2 linked regions of the Bradyrhizobium sp. AZCC 1610 genome follow. The protein of the gene in region 2 binds, or shares a complex with, the protein of the main gene of each other region. Links are inferred from orthologs where the notes say so. Each region holds a gene or a part of one and is shown on either strand. Other genes may lie near its edges.

Region 1 (6,265 bases), 1.6 Mb from region 2 along the record:
CAAGAAGAGATGCGGCGGGAGGCGCACTCCGACCTGCGGAAGAAGGCCGCGTGCCGCACGGCTACGTTGTTGCGCTGCAATCGCGACGACATTGCCAACCGATCACGCGCGAGGGGAATGATTCAGTTTCACAGGTGTTGTGTCGGCATCACACGCAATACGCCAACACCGTGTAATATCGGCACGCTAAGTTCTAGCGCGTCAAACCAAAGGGGGACGATGACATGGACCAAATCGACAAGATGCTCGCGAAATGGCAGCCGACGGCGCTGAGCCTGTTTCGCTTCGTTACCGGACTGCTGCTGTTTCAATTCGGCGTAGCGAAGATTCTGAAGTTTCCGACAATTCCGGAGGGTAACGCTGCCGCCTTCCTCAACAAGGTGCAGTTGATGTCGCTACCGGGAATAGCCGGTGCGCTCGAGTTGATTCTGGGCGCGCTTTTGCTGCTCGGACTGTTCACACGGCCCGTCGCCTTCATTCTTGCCGGCGAGATGGCCTTTGCTTATTTCATCGGTCATGCGCCGAGGAATTTTTTTCCGATCATCAACGGCGGCACGCTCGCGATCCTGTTCTGCTTCGCCTGCCTCTACCTGTCGACCGCGGGCGGCGGGCCATACAGCGTCGACGAGATGCGGAAGAAGTAACTGAAGTCTTGTTCGTCATTGCGAGCCAACGGGTCGGCGCAAAGCGCCGCCCGTTGGCTCCTCGCAATGACGCTGAGGCGACTCAGCCCGCAACCTTCACATCGAGCGGCACCGCCGCTTCATATTTCGAATTGTGCAGCACCAGCGACGTCCGCACGTTGCGCACGTGGGGTGCTGCCGTCAGGTGCGTGACGAAATCCTGAAACGTCGCCATGTCGGGCGCGACGCATTTGAGGATGAAATCGACCTCGCCCGACAGCATCCAGCATTCCCGCACCAACGGCTCGGCGCGGACGAAATCCTCGAACGCGCGCAAATCCGCGTCCGCCTGGCTGGACAGATGAACTGAAGCAAACACCGTGACATCGAAGCCGAGCCGGCGTGGATCCAGCAGGCCGCGGTAACCCTGGATGTAGCCCTCTTCCTCCAGCGTGCGGACCCGGCGCAGGCAGGGTGGCGGCGAAATACCGACGCGTTTGGCCAGTTCGACGTTGGTGATTCGGCCGTCGGCCTGGATCTCGGCAAGGATTTTGAGGTCGATTTCGTCAAGATTCTTCGACACGCGCGTCGGGTTCCCTGGTTTTGGCTGCGCTTGGCAGGTCTACTGGCAACTCTCTTAGCGCAGGCCGCGCGACTTGCGCAATTTTATTGCGCGTGCATTGCCATATTTCGCGATTGTTACTTCAGTTCCGGGGAAAATTCGCTGGGATGAATTGCAATTCTTGCATAGCTACCCAGATATCTTAGACTTGGATTTGACACTTTCAGCGCCCCGCGACGTCCTTCCGGGCGCTTTCTGCTTAAGTCACGAACAAACCCCCGAATAAGAGAGGGATCCGCCGATGCCCGCGCCTATCCATGCCAAGGTCGTCATTATCGGTTCCGGCCCCGCCGGTTACACCGCAGCGATCTACGCGGCGCGCGCGATGCTGGAGCCGGTGCTGATCCAGGGCATCCAGCCCGGCGGACAACTCACCATCACCACCGACGTGGAAAACTACCCCGGCTTCGCCGACGTCATCCAGGGCCCGTGGCTGATGGAACAGATGGAGAAGCAGGCGGCGCATGTCGGCACCAAGATTGTCACCGACTTCGTCAACAAGCTTGAGCTGGCGCAGCGGCCGTTCCGGCTGACCTGCGACAGCGGCGACGTCTATCTGGCGGAAACCGTGGTCCTCGCCACCGGCGCGCAGGCGCGCTGGCTCGGCATCCCCTCGGAAGAAAAGTTCAAGGGTTTTGGCGTCTCGGCCTGCGCGACCTGCGATGGCTTCTTTTACCGCGGCAAGGAAGTCATGGTCGTCGGCGGCGGCAATACCGCGGTCGAGGAAGCGCTGTTCCTCACCAAGTTCGCCTCGCAGGTGACGATCGTGCATCGCCGCGATCACTTCCGCGCCGAGCGCATCCTGCAGGATCGCCTGTTCAAGAACCCCAAGATCAAGGTGGTCTGGGACTCCGCGATCGACGAAATCTGCGGCACCGAAAATCCCGGCAAGGTCACCCATGTTCGCCTGAAGAACGTCAGGACCGGCACGCTGACCGATGTGCCGGCCGACGGCGTCTTCATCGCCATCGGCCACGCGCCCGCAACCGACCTCGTCAAAGGCCAGATCAAGCTGAAACCCTCCGGCTATGTCGAGGTGGCGCCGAACTCGACCGCCACCTCGATTCCCGGCCTGTTCGCCGCCGGCGACGTGGCCGACGAAACTTACCGGCAGGCGGTCACGGCGGCCGGCCTCGGCTGCATGGCCGCCCTTGAGGCTGAACGTTTCCTGGCTTTGCGCGCGAGCGACCGCGCGGCGGCAGAATAGTCATGGTTCGAACGCGGAACGGATCTACGGACATGGATTGGGACAAGCTGAAGGTGTTTCACGCGGCGGCGGAAGCGGGAAGCTTTACCCATGCCGGCGAGCAACTCGGCCTTTCGCAATCGGCGGTATCGCGGCAGGTCAGCGCGCTGGAGCAGGAGCTCGCGGTGTCGCTGTTCCATCGCCACGCGCGCGGGCTCATCCTCACTGAGCAGGGCGACTTGCTGTTCCGCACCGCGCATGACGTGTTCATGCAGTTGCAGGCGGCGCGCGCCAAGCTGACCGACAGCCGCGAGCGGCCGAGCGGCGACCTCAAGATCACCACGCCGCCGGCGCTCGGCATCAACTGGCTGATCCCGCGGCTCGACGAGTTCACCGCGCTCTATCCTGATATCCGCATCTCGCTGATCGTCACCGACGAGGATCTCGATCTGTCGATGCGCGAGGCCGACGTCGCGATCCGGACCCGCAAGCCGACCCAGCCGGACCTGATCCAGCGCAAGCTGTTCTCGATCGGCTTCCATGCCTATTGCTCGCCCGAATACATCAAGCGCTTCGGCACGCCGCGGACGCTCGACGACCTCGACTCGCATCGCATCATCATGCTTGGCGATTCCCAGGTGCCGCCGCATTTGGCGAACCGCAGCTGGCTGATCGACGCCGGCCGCAACGGCTCGGGCCCGCGCGAAGCCTATTTTAAGGTCAACAATATCCTGGGGCTGGTCCGCGCCTGCCAGCAGGGGCTCGGCATCGCCGCGCTGCCCGACTACCTGGTCGAGGAGAACAACCGCTTGGTGCAGCTGTTCGGCGAAACCGACTCGATTCAAGTCGATACGTATTTCGTCTATCCCGAGGAACTGAAGACAGTCGCACGCGTGCAGGTGTTCCGCGATTTCGTGGTGAGCAAGGCGCAGCGCTGGCCCTCCTAGGAAGCGGTGACGTTTCGTCATCCCGCTTTGCGGATTAGCCTATTTTATAGAGGGCCCGCTCACCGCATGACTGACATGCGGCTTGGACGGTTGCTGCACAGCACTGATGAGGATCATAGTGCTCAAACGCTGAGCGGTCGCGTCGCGCATATGTCCCCCTCCTCCAGTGGCGCGGCAGTTCAGTAATCCCTCTTGGAAGGTGATTGTGTCGGCCTCACGTGGCCAATACCTCAAGCCGGGCTCTCTTGGGCCCGGCTTTTTTTTGCGCCCAAGTCTTTTCATCGACAAGTCTTTTCAGGCCCAAGTCTTTTCAGGCCCAAGTCTTTTTCATCGACAGGCCTTTTTCATCGACAAGTCTTTTTCATCGGCAGGCCAAGGTGCTGCGCGGATTGACATTGAGGTCCCCTGCCACCATCATCCGCACATGATCACGCGTTCGTGCGCAGCTTTGTCGTCGAAAAAAGGTCCCCACTTGGGGACCCGAGATCGACGCGCGCGCTAGTCTGCCGCAACCCGCGATCCGAAAGCCCCGCCGTCTGGACGGGGTTTTTTTGTTGGTCCCGTCTCCGGTTCACCCCATGAGGAGATGGAACGATGACTGCCCCTTCGACTAACGATCTCACAAGCCGCTTGCAGGGCCTGTGGCTGCCGCTCATCACGCCGTTTCGCGACGGCGAACTCGACGAGGCGTCGTTACGCCGGCTCGTCAGGCACTACGCGGCGGGCCCGGTCGATGGCTTCATTCTCGCGGCGACGTCGGGCGAAGGCATGTCGCTCCGTGCGGACGAACTCGAGCGGCTGGTGACGGTAACGCGCGGCGAGCTGTCCGGCAGCGGTCGCCACCTGCCGATCCTGTTGGGCCTGTCAGGCGCCTCTACCGCGAAGCTCTTGGATGCGCTGGATGAGACGGCGACCTGGCCGATCGACGGTTATCTGATCGCGAGCCCCTATTACATCCGCCCCTCGCAGCGCGGCCTGGTGCAGCACTTCACCGCACTCGCCGATCACGCCTCGTGGCCGATCGTGCTCTACAACATCCCCTACCGGACCGGCGTCAGCCTCACCAACGAGACGCTGCTGCAGCTCGCCTTGCATCCGAACATCGTCGGCATGAAGGATTGCGGCGCCGACCGCGCGCAGTCGATCGATTTCCTGGGCAGACGGCCATCCGGCTTCCGCGTGCTGACCGGCGAAGACGCGCTGTATCACGAAGCGCTCGCCGACGGCGCCGATGGCGCGATCCTGCTGTCGGCGCATCTGGAGACCGACGCCTTCGCATCGGTGCGGACGCTGTTGAAGCAGGGCGACCGTAACGCCGCGCTGGCGGGCTGGAAGGCCATTTCCGCGCTGACCCGGCTGCTGTTCGCCGAGCCGAGCCCTGCGCCCGCAAAATACTGGCTGGCGCGCGGCGGGCTGATCGACAGCGCCGAGGTTCGCCTGCCGATGGTGGAGGTGAGCGCGGAGCTCGCGGCGTTGCTTGACGAGGAAATCGAGCGACGCAGGCCGCAGCTGTTGCGGCGGGCGTAGGATGCGACCGGCTCCCTCTCGCCTCGATGGCGGGAGGGAGCAACTGGATCAGCTGACCAGCAGGCGATAGGTCAGTACCGGCGCGAAGCCGAGCACCATCGCCCAGATGGCAAACGACGACACCAGCAGAACGTCATGCGCTCGCTGGGCGAGTTCGCCGATCGGATATTTTTTGTCATGCGTGATCATTGTCATTCCCCCCGGTGATGTTCCTTGAGGAGAAATACCTACAGTTAAAATTTTAATGTCGCGGTCGGGCCTTCGCTCGAAGTTGCGGCTTCGCACTCACCAGCCATTAACCAGGATATCGCGGTGGTTAACCGGCGGTAGCAGGCGCGGTCAAATGCAAGCGAAATCGCAACCGGGTCTTTAAAACCGGTCGCGTATCAAGATGCCGGGAGCAACAAAAACGCGGGGGCGCGCCGTGCACTTCGAAAACAACAACACCATCCCTCAACAGGGATTTTCCACCGAGGACATTCTGTGGGGCGTCGGCATCTGGTCGGTGATCCTGACGCTGTCGCCGGTCGTGGTGTTCTACGTGCTGATGGTGGCGTAAGACCACCTCTACCTCCGTCATTGCGAGGAGCGAAGCGACGAAGCAATCCAGACTTCCTTTTTGGCCTTCTGGATTGCTTCGCTTGCGCTCGCAATGACGGGTTCTTCGCCACCCAAAAAGAAAAACGCGCGGAGCGCCGCGCGTCTTTGTCAGTCCGGGAAAAGAAAGCGGCGTTGTTACGCCGCCTGCTTGTGCATGGCGCCCGATGCCGATGCCGTTCCGCGGATCGCCTTGATCGAACGTTCGATCGCGCCCCACAGCCTGGTGATCTCCGCCGCCGCGCGGCCTTCGGCGTAATATTCGCGGGCGCCTTCGCCCTGGCTCAGCGCCATCAACAGATCGGCGCGGTTGGTGATCTGGCCGCTCCACACCGGCGCACGGAATTTAGCCAGCGCTTCGCGCGCGATGGTGACGATGCGGCTCTCGACGCTGTCGCGTTCGGCAGGCGCGCCGTTGATCACGACCGCGTAGGGCTTGCGCGCCGAGCGGCAGGTCTGAATCGTTTCCTGCACCGCGTTGACGTCGAACACGCCGGGCCGCGCCGGAATGATCACCATCGTGGCGTTGCGGATCGCGTCGTCGACGACGGCCGACAGATTGGGCGGCGTGTCGATGAATACCCATTCGATGCCGTCGCGCTTGGCGGCAGCGACGATGCCGCTGACGGAATTCACCGCGGCCTTGATCGGCGGTTCGTTGGTGCCGCGCAATTTATGCCAGAGCGTAAGCGATCCCTGCGGGTCGGCATCGACCAGAAGGATGGGCTTCGTTGCCTTGTGAACATGGGCAGCGAGATGAGCA
Region 2 (7,558 bases):
GAACCATCCGCAATTCGCAATGCACGGGCTGCTGAATCGCTTCGGCATCAAACGCGGCGATGTCGAAATTCTGGGGACGCCTGCACCGCAGGGACGCGACGTGCTGGTGTCCGAGACGATGCGGCCGTCGAGCGCGACCGAACAATGGCACGACCGTCTGGTCCAGCCGGAAGTCTCGCTAAGGATTGCAGGCGGCATGACGAAGCTTGCCGTTGTCGAGGCGCCTAACTCGGAGATGGAGGCGCTGGCGATCGCGGTGGCGATGCGCGAAGCGCGGCACCTGAACAAATCGGCGGCGCTGGTAACGCCGGATCGCGCGCTGGCGCGGCGGGTGATGGCGGCGCTGACACGCTGGAATCTCGAATTCGACGATTCCGGCGGCGACGCGCTGATGGATACGCCAGGCGGCATTTTCGCCCGCCTCGCCGCGGAAGCAGCCAGCAAGGGGTTGGAGCCACCGACCTTGCTCGCGCTGCTGAAGCATCCGCTGTTTCGGCTCGGCGGCGCATCCGGCGCGTTCAGGCACGCCATCGAGATCCTCGAACTGGCGCTATTGCGCGGCACCCGGCCGCAAGCAGGAACAGCCGGATTAGCGCGCGACTTCGATCGTTTCCGCGTCGAACTCAGGAAGCTCCGGAGCCATGAGACATCCTCGCTGCACGCCTCCGAGCCGCGCGCGAAATTAAGGGATAACGAGCTCGACCAGGCCCAATCGCTGATCGGGGCGTTGCAGAAGGCGCTGTCGCCACTTGAAGTGATGGGCTCGTCAAAACCGTTCGATTTCGCCGAACTGGCGCAGCGCCATCGCGAAACGCTGATCGCGCTGTCGTCGGATCAAAACGGCGTTGCCGTCGTTTTCGAGGAAGCGCAAGGCGCTGCATTGTCAGCGGCGTTCGACGAACTGCTCGCCGAGCAAAAGCCGAGCGGCCTGATGGTCCAGCTCGGCGATTACCCCGATGTGTTCCAGACCGCCTATGCCGACCGCATGGTGCGGCGGCCGGAATCGGCAACTGCTCACTTACACATCTACGGCCAACTCGAAGCGCGGTTGACCGAATCCGATCGCGTCATTCTTGGCGGGCTGGTCGAAGGCGTATGGCCGCCGGTGCCGCGGGTCGATCCCTGGCTGAGCCGGCCGATGCGTCATGAACTCGGCCTCGATCTACCGGAGCGGCGCATCGGTCTTTCCGCGCACGATTTCGCGCAACTATTGGGAACGGACGACGTGATCCTAACCCATTCGGCCAAGGCCGGCGGCGCGCCCGCTGTCGCCTCGCGCTTTCTGCACCGCTTGGAGGCGGTCGCCGGCCAAGCGCGCTGGGACGCGGCCAAAAGTACTGGTGAAAATTACGTCCGCTTCGCCGCCGAACTGGACCAGCCCGACGCGGTCGAGCCGATCGAGCAGCCCACGCCGAGGCCGCCGGTCGCGACGCGGCCGCTCAAACTGTCGGTCACGGCGATCGAGGACTGGCTGCGCGATCCCTATACGATCTACGCGAAATATATTCTGCGGCTCGATCCGCTCGATCCCGTCGACATGCCGCTGTCGGCGGCCGACCGCGGCTCGGCGATCCATGACGCGCTCGGCGAATTCACGCAGAAATTCGCCGACGCCCTTCCCCCACAGCCAGCGCTGGTGCTGCGCGGCATCGGTGAAAAATATTTCGCGCCGCTGATGGAGCGTCCCGAGGCAAGGGCGCTGTGGTGGCCGAGGTTTCAGCGCATCGCCGCCTGGTTTGCCGATTGGGAGCTGGCACGGCGCGACGAGATCGAGAAGATTGCCGCCGAGATCAGGGGCGAGATCAAGATTCCACTCGGCAACGAACGCATCTTTACGCTGTCGGCGCGCGCCGACCGGATCGAGCAGCGCCATGACGGCAGCTTTGCGATCCTCGATTACAAGACCGGCCAGCCGCCGACCGGCAAGCAGGTACGCATGGGCCTGTCGCCGCAACTGACGCTGGAGGCCGCGATCCTGCGCGAGGGCGGCTTTGAGAATATCCACGCCGGTTCATCCGTCGGCGAACTCGTCTATGTCAGGCTCAGCGGCAACAATCCGCCCGGCGAGCAGCGGTCGCTGGAGCTGAAGATCAGGAACAACGATACACCGCAACCGCCGGACGAGGCGGCCGATTACGCCCGCGAGCAGCTTGAAGCGCTGATCCGCAAATTCGAGAACGAGGAGACGGCCTACACTTCGCTGAACCTGTCGATGTGGTCGAACCGCTACGGCGCCTATGACGATCTCGCGCGCATCAAGGAATGGTCGGCGGCCGGCGGCCTGGGGATCGAGGAATGGTGAAGGCTGCCCGCATCATTCCCGATGCCGTTCGCGCGACGCAGGCGCGCGCGTCCGATCCGGCGGCTTCCGCCTTTGTCTCGGCGAACGCAGGCTCGGGCAAGACCCATGTGCTGGTGCAGCGGGTGATCCGGCTGCTGCTCGACGGCGTGGCGCCGGAAAAGATCCTCTGCATCACCTTCACCAAGGCAGCCGCCGCCAACATGGCGGAGCGGGTGTTCACCACCCTCGGCCATTGGGTGACGCTCGACGACGATGCCCTGGATTCGGCGATCCGCGAGGCCGGCATTCCGCATCCCAACGCACGGCTGCGCAAATCGGCACGCAAACTGTTCGCCTGCGCGCTGGAAACACCGGGCGGGCTGAAGGTGCAGACCATCCACGCGCTGTGCACGCGGCTGCTGCAGCAATTCCCGTTCGAGGCCAATGTGCCGGCGCGGTTTGCCGTGCTCGACGACCGCGACCAGAACGAGATGATGGAGCGCGCCAATCTCGGGGTTTTCCTCGAGGCGTCGCGCAACCCCGAAAGCGCCACCGGGCGCGCGCTGATGACGGCGATGGCGAGTGCCGCCGACGTCACCTTCAAGGACGTCGTGCGCGAGGCCTGCCTCAGCCGCGATCATTTCATGGCCTGGACGGACGTCGCCGGCAGCGCGCAGGCCGCCGCTGCGCAGATCTCCGCGGCACTCGGCGTAAACCCCGACGATCGGATCGAGGATGTCGAGCGTGACATCGTCGACGGACCCAACCTGCCGCGATCGCAATGGCAGGACATCGCCCTGGTTCTGGATACCGGAAGCAAGACCGATCAGGACCAGGCGGCGCGGCTGCGCGGTGCGCTGGTGTTCACCGGCGCCGCCCAGGTCGATGAGTATCTCGGCGTATTCCTCACCGACGCCGATCGCACGCCCCGCAAATCGGTGGTGACGAAGAAATTCTCTGACAACAACCCGGCCAATGGCCGGCTGTTCGAGCAGGAAGCGCTCCGCCTCGCACCTCTGATCGAACGCCGCCGCGCGGTGGTGGCGCGCGACCGCACCGAGGCGCTTCTTTATATCGCCACAGCGGCAGCGGCCAATTACCGCCGCGAGAAGCAGGAACGCGGCCTGCTCGACTATGACGATCTGATCGACAAGACATTGGAGATGCTCGACCGCGTCTCCTCGGGCTGGGTGCATTACAAGCTCGACCGCGGCGTCGACCATGTGCTGATCGACGAGGCGCAGGACACCAGCCCGCGGCAATGGGACATCGTCGCGCACATCATCTCCGAATTCACCTCGGGCGCAGGCGCGCGCGATGGCGTGCTGCGAACGGTGTTTGCGGTCGGCGACGAGAAGCAGTCGATCTTTTCGTTTCAGGGCGCGGCCCCACGCGAATTCGATCTGCGGCGCCGGGCGTTACAGCGGAAGTTCGAGGGCGCCGGACTGAAGTTCGATCCGGTGTCCTTTACCTATTCGTTCCGCTCGGGGCCGGCGATCCTTCACGCGGTCGACCAGGTGTTTCGCGAGCGGGATATCTTTCGCAGCATTCACGCGGTCGATATCGGCAATCCGATCCATCACTCGCTGGCCGACGCAGGGCCCAGCCAGATTGACCTCTGGGAACTCGCCGAGACCGACGACCGGCAGGACATCGAAGGCTGGCGTGCGCCGTTCGACGGCGTCGCCGCGACCAGCCCCGAAGTGAAGCTTGCCCGGCGCATTCAGGCCGAGATCAAGACGCTGGTCGGCAGCGGTGTGATGACCGGCAGCAAGAATGACCGCCGGCCGCTGCGCTATGGCGACATGCTGGTGCTGGTACGGCGGCGCGGCAACGCGTTCGATGCCGTGATCCAGGCGCTAAAGCACGCCGGGATCCCGGTCGCTGGCGCCGACCGTCTCAAGCTGACCGAGCATATCGCGATCATCGACCTGATGAACCTGGCTGACGCGCTCTTGCTGCCGCAGGACGATCTGGCACTCGCGGTGGCGCTGAAGAGCCCGCTGTTCGGGCTATCCGATGACGACCTGTTCAAGATCGCCTGGCAGCGCAAGGGATCGTTGCGCGCGGCGCTGGCTGAGCGCGCCCCAACCGACGGCCGGCTGCGGGATGCGCTGTGGCGGCTCGAGCAGTGCGAGCGCCGTTTTGCCCGCGAGACGCCGTTTGCGTTCTATGCCTGGCTGCTCGGCGGCGACGGCGGCCGCGCGCGAATCCTGCGGCGGCTCGGACACGAGGCGAACGACGCGCTGGACGAATTTCTGGAGCTGGCGCTGAATTACGAACGCAAGGCGCCCGCTTCGTTGCAGGGCTTTATGGCGTGGCTGCGCACGGCTGACCTCGAGGTGAAGCGCGACATGGAAATTTCGCGCGACGAGGTCCGCGTCATGACCGTGCACGGCGCCAAGGGGCTGGAGGCTTCCGTCGTGTTCCTGGTGGACACCACGACCTCGCCCTCGGATACGCAACGGCTAAAACTCATCAACCTGCCGCAGGGCAATGCCGGTCCGCATGCGCCGGGTGTGGTGGTCTGGGCCGGCCGCAAGGCCGAGGATCCCCCGGCCGTCGTCGCCGCCCGCGCGGCGATGATCGGGGATACCGAGGATGAATACCGCCGCCTGCTCTATGTCGCGATGACGCGCGCGGCAGACCGCCTGATCGTCGGCGGCTGCCTGCCCGGCAACATGAAGAGTGTCCGGCTGCTGTCCTGGTACGATCTGATCACCAAGGGGCTCGCCGGCTCCACCTTGCAGCTTCAGGAGATCGAGACCGCCATAGGCCGGGTGAAACGTTATACGCGCCCCGAGGAGGCCGCGCCGTTGGCCGCTCCCGCTGCTGCGCCGCCCCCGCCGGCGCCGACGGTGCTGCCCACCTGGCTGCTGACCCCAGCACAGCCCGAGGTCTCCCCGGAGAGCCTGTTGCGGCCCTCAGACCCCGCAGACAGCGAGCGTCATCCGGTACGGACGGCCGAATCGATGACACAGCGCGCCCGCGCCCTGCAGCGCGGCACGCTGGTGCACCGGCTGCTGCAATCGCTGCCCGATATCGCCGCCGAGCGCCGCCGCGAGGCCGCGCTGGCCTATCTGGCCCGCAATGCCGATGGCTGGACTGACGAGGAACGGCAGGCGCTGGCCGAAAGCACGCTGGCTCTGATTGCGGATGCGCGGTTCGCGCCGGTGTTCGCCCCCGGCAGCCGGGCCGAAGTCTCGATCGTCGGACGGCTGGAGCGGTCGGGAGAGCGGCCGGCGCTGGTATCCGGGCAGATCGACCGCCTCGTGGTCACCGACAGCGAGGTCCTGATCGTCGATTTCAAGACCAACCATGCCCCGCCGGGCCGGCCTGACGAGGCGCCGAGGGGCTATGTCCGCCAGCTCGCGCTGTACCGGGCGGTGCTGGCCAAGCTTTATCCCCAGCGGGCGGTTCGAACCGCGCTGCTCTGGACCGAAATCTCTGAATTGATGGAGATTTCAGCCTCCGCGCTGGAGGCCGAGCTGGCATCCATCATCTCGGCGTGACCCGCGCTTGACCCGGCCGGATCGCGTTCATAGGTTTGCCATATCATACCCGGGGCGCGATTCTTGACCGCGCCCCTTAATTTCTAACCGAACGAGGTAATTCCCATGGCCGTTGGCAAGGTTTCTGACGCCGATTTCGAAGCCGAAGTGCTCAAGGCGACCGGGCCGGTGGTCGTCGATTTCTGGGCCGAATGGTGCGGCCCCTGCCGCATGATCGCGCCTGCGCTCGACGAGATTTCCGGCGCCATGGGCGACAAGGTCAAGATCGTGAAGCTGAACGTCGACGAGAGCCCGAAGACGGCCTCGAAATACGGCGTGATGTCGATCCCGACCCTGATGATCTTCAAGGGCGGCGAAATGGCCTCCCGCCAGGTCGGCGCCGCGCCGAAGGCGAAGCTGCAACAGTGGATCACCGCTGCGGTCTGATCGGCTTTCAATTTGCTGATTGTGAAACGGCCGGCGAATTGCCGGCCGTTTTTGTTTTTGCGGCGAATGATCTCGTAGCCCGGGTGGAGCGCAGCGAAACCCGGGGCTTTCTCGCAAGCGGCTGAAGCTATCCCGGGTTACGCTGCGCTCCACCCGGGCTACGGGCTACGAATTCTTCAGCGTATCCATCCCGTCGAAAGTGCGGATGCAAATTCAGCGTCGCCATTGCGGCGCGCCAATGCCGCCATCGCATCGTTATCGTATGGCACATGCCGGAAGGTCACGCGCCAGCTTCCCGATGCCAGCTCGAGAACCGCATAGCGGGCGTCGGGCGTGCCCGCCTCTATCAGGTGCGGGAACGGGACGTTGTAGGAAAAGCCGGGAACGCCGACGCTACCGGGATTGACCACCAGGCGTCCGTCGCCGAGTCGCACCGCGCGCGCGATGTGGGTGTGCGCGCACAGAATCAGCGACTGCGAAATTCCATCCGCTTCTTTCTCGATCGCCTCCCGCGGCGACATCCTGACCGAGCCATCAGGCGTCACTGTCTCAAGCCAGTAAACGTTATCGTCGGCAGGTGTGGCGTGGCAGAGAAATACCTGATCGCGAAATATCTGCGTTGATGGCACCGTGCGCAGCCAGTCGAGATGCTCGATGCCGAGTTGCGCATAGGCGGGCCGATCCCACGAACCCATCTTCTCGACCGGCCGGTCGATCAGCCAGCGATCATGATTGCCGAGCACGTGAACAGCATCGAGCGCCATCAGCGCGTCCATGGTTCGCCGCGCGTCGAGCGGGCCGCTCGCCATGTCGCCGAGATTGACGATCTCGCCAATGCCCTGCGCGCGGATGTCAGCCAGCACGGCTTCGAGCGCGAGATAGTTTCCGTGCACATCGGCAATCGCGGCAAACCGCATGTTAATTCCAGCTTTCGACAGTTATGGTTGTACGACGTTGCAAGAACGATGTTAGGTCATCTAACTCATTTGGGTGAAACCAGCCTGCAACATCCTCCTTGGTTCTAGGATGGAACCCGGGTTCCGACTCGCAGTGTGGCGGCATCTTGGCTAGAGTTTGCAAAGACCGGGGCTGGTTAATTCATAAATAATCGATATTTCTACCCGGGCGGCCGCTGGAAGCAATTTCAGCGGCCATTTAATTTTCTTCGGACTAATTTCTTCGGACGTTATCCCGGCAGCGTGCCGTTGATCGCAAGCACATGGCCGGCGAGATAAAGTGAGCCGGTGATCAGGATGCGCGGCGGCACCTCATAAGCCAGCCGCGACAGCGCATGTAACGCGGCTTCGACACTTGCAGCATTTTCCACGCGCATGCCGAG

Evidence for each region.
Region 1: the proteins of trxA (region 2) and trxB are in contact, whole or in part, in a crystal structure (PDB 1F6M), measured with the Escherichia coli proteins. The link is inferred for Bradyrhizobium sp. AZCC 1610 from one-to-one orthologs.

The regions. Positions count from the first base shown.
Region 1 is NZ_JAZHRR010000001.1:5,828,489-5,834,753, forward strand. The notes cover bases 509-3,469. They hold trxB (thioredoxin-disulfide reductase), read left to right. Parts: upstream 509-1,486; coding sequence 1,487-2,452; downstream 2,453-3,469. Other genes in these bases: V1279_RS28650 (DoxX family protein), read left to right, coding at 509-644; V1279_RS28655 (Lrp/AsnC family transcriptional regulator), read right to left, coding at 727-1,206; V1279_RS28665 (LysR family transcriptional regulator), read left to right, coding at 2,455-3,378. In the rest of the region: more of V1279_RS28650, read left to right, coding at 234-508; dapA (4-hydroxy-tetrahydrodipicolinate synthase), read left to right, coding at 3,973-4,905; V1279_RS28675 (hypothetical protein), read right to left, coding at 4,954-5,094; V1279_RS28680 (hypothetical protein), read left to right, coding at 5,330-5,464; V1279_RS28685 (ParA family protein), read right to left, coding at 5,641-6,265.
Region 2 is NZ_JAZHRR010000001.1:7,383,365-7,390,922, reverse strand. Bases 4,674-7,558 are described here. They hold trxA (thioredoxin), read left to right. Parts: upstream 4,674-5,898; coding sequence 5,899-6,219; downstream 6,220-7,558. Other genes in these bases: V1279_RS36170 (bifunctional folylpolyglutamate synthase/dihydrofolate synthase), read right to left, coding at 7,406-7,558; V1279_RS36175 (metallophosphoesterase family protein), read right to left, coding at 6,396-7,136; addA (double-strand break repair helicase AddA), read left to right, coding at 4,674-5,793. Outside these bases: double-strand break repair protein AddB, read left to right, coding at 1-2,302; more of addA, read left to right, coding at 2,296-4,673. UniProt on the Escherichia coli protein: Participates in various redox reactions through the reversible oxidation of its active center dithiol to a disulfide and catalyzes dithiol-disulfide exchange reactions.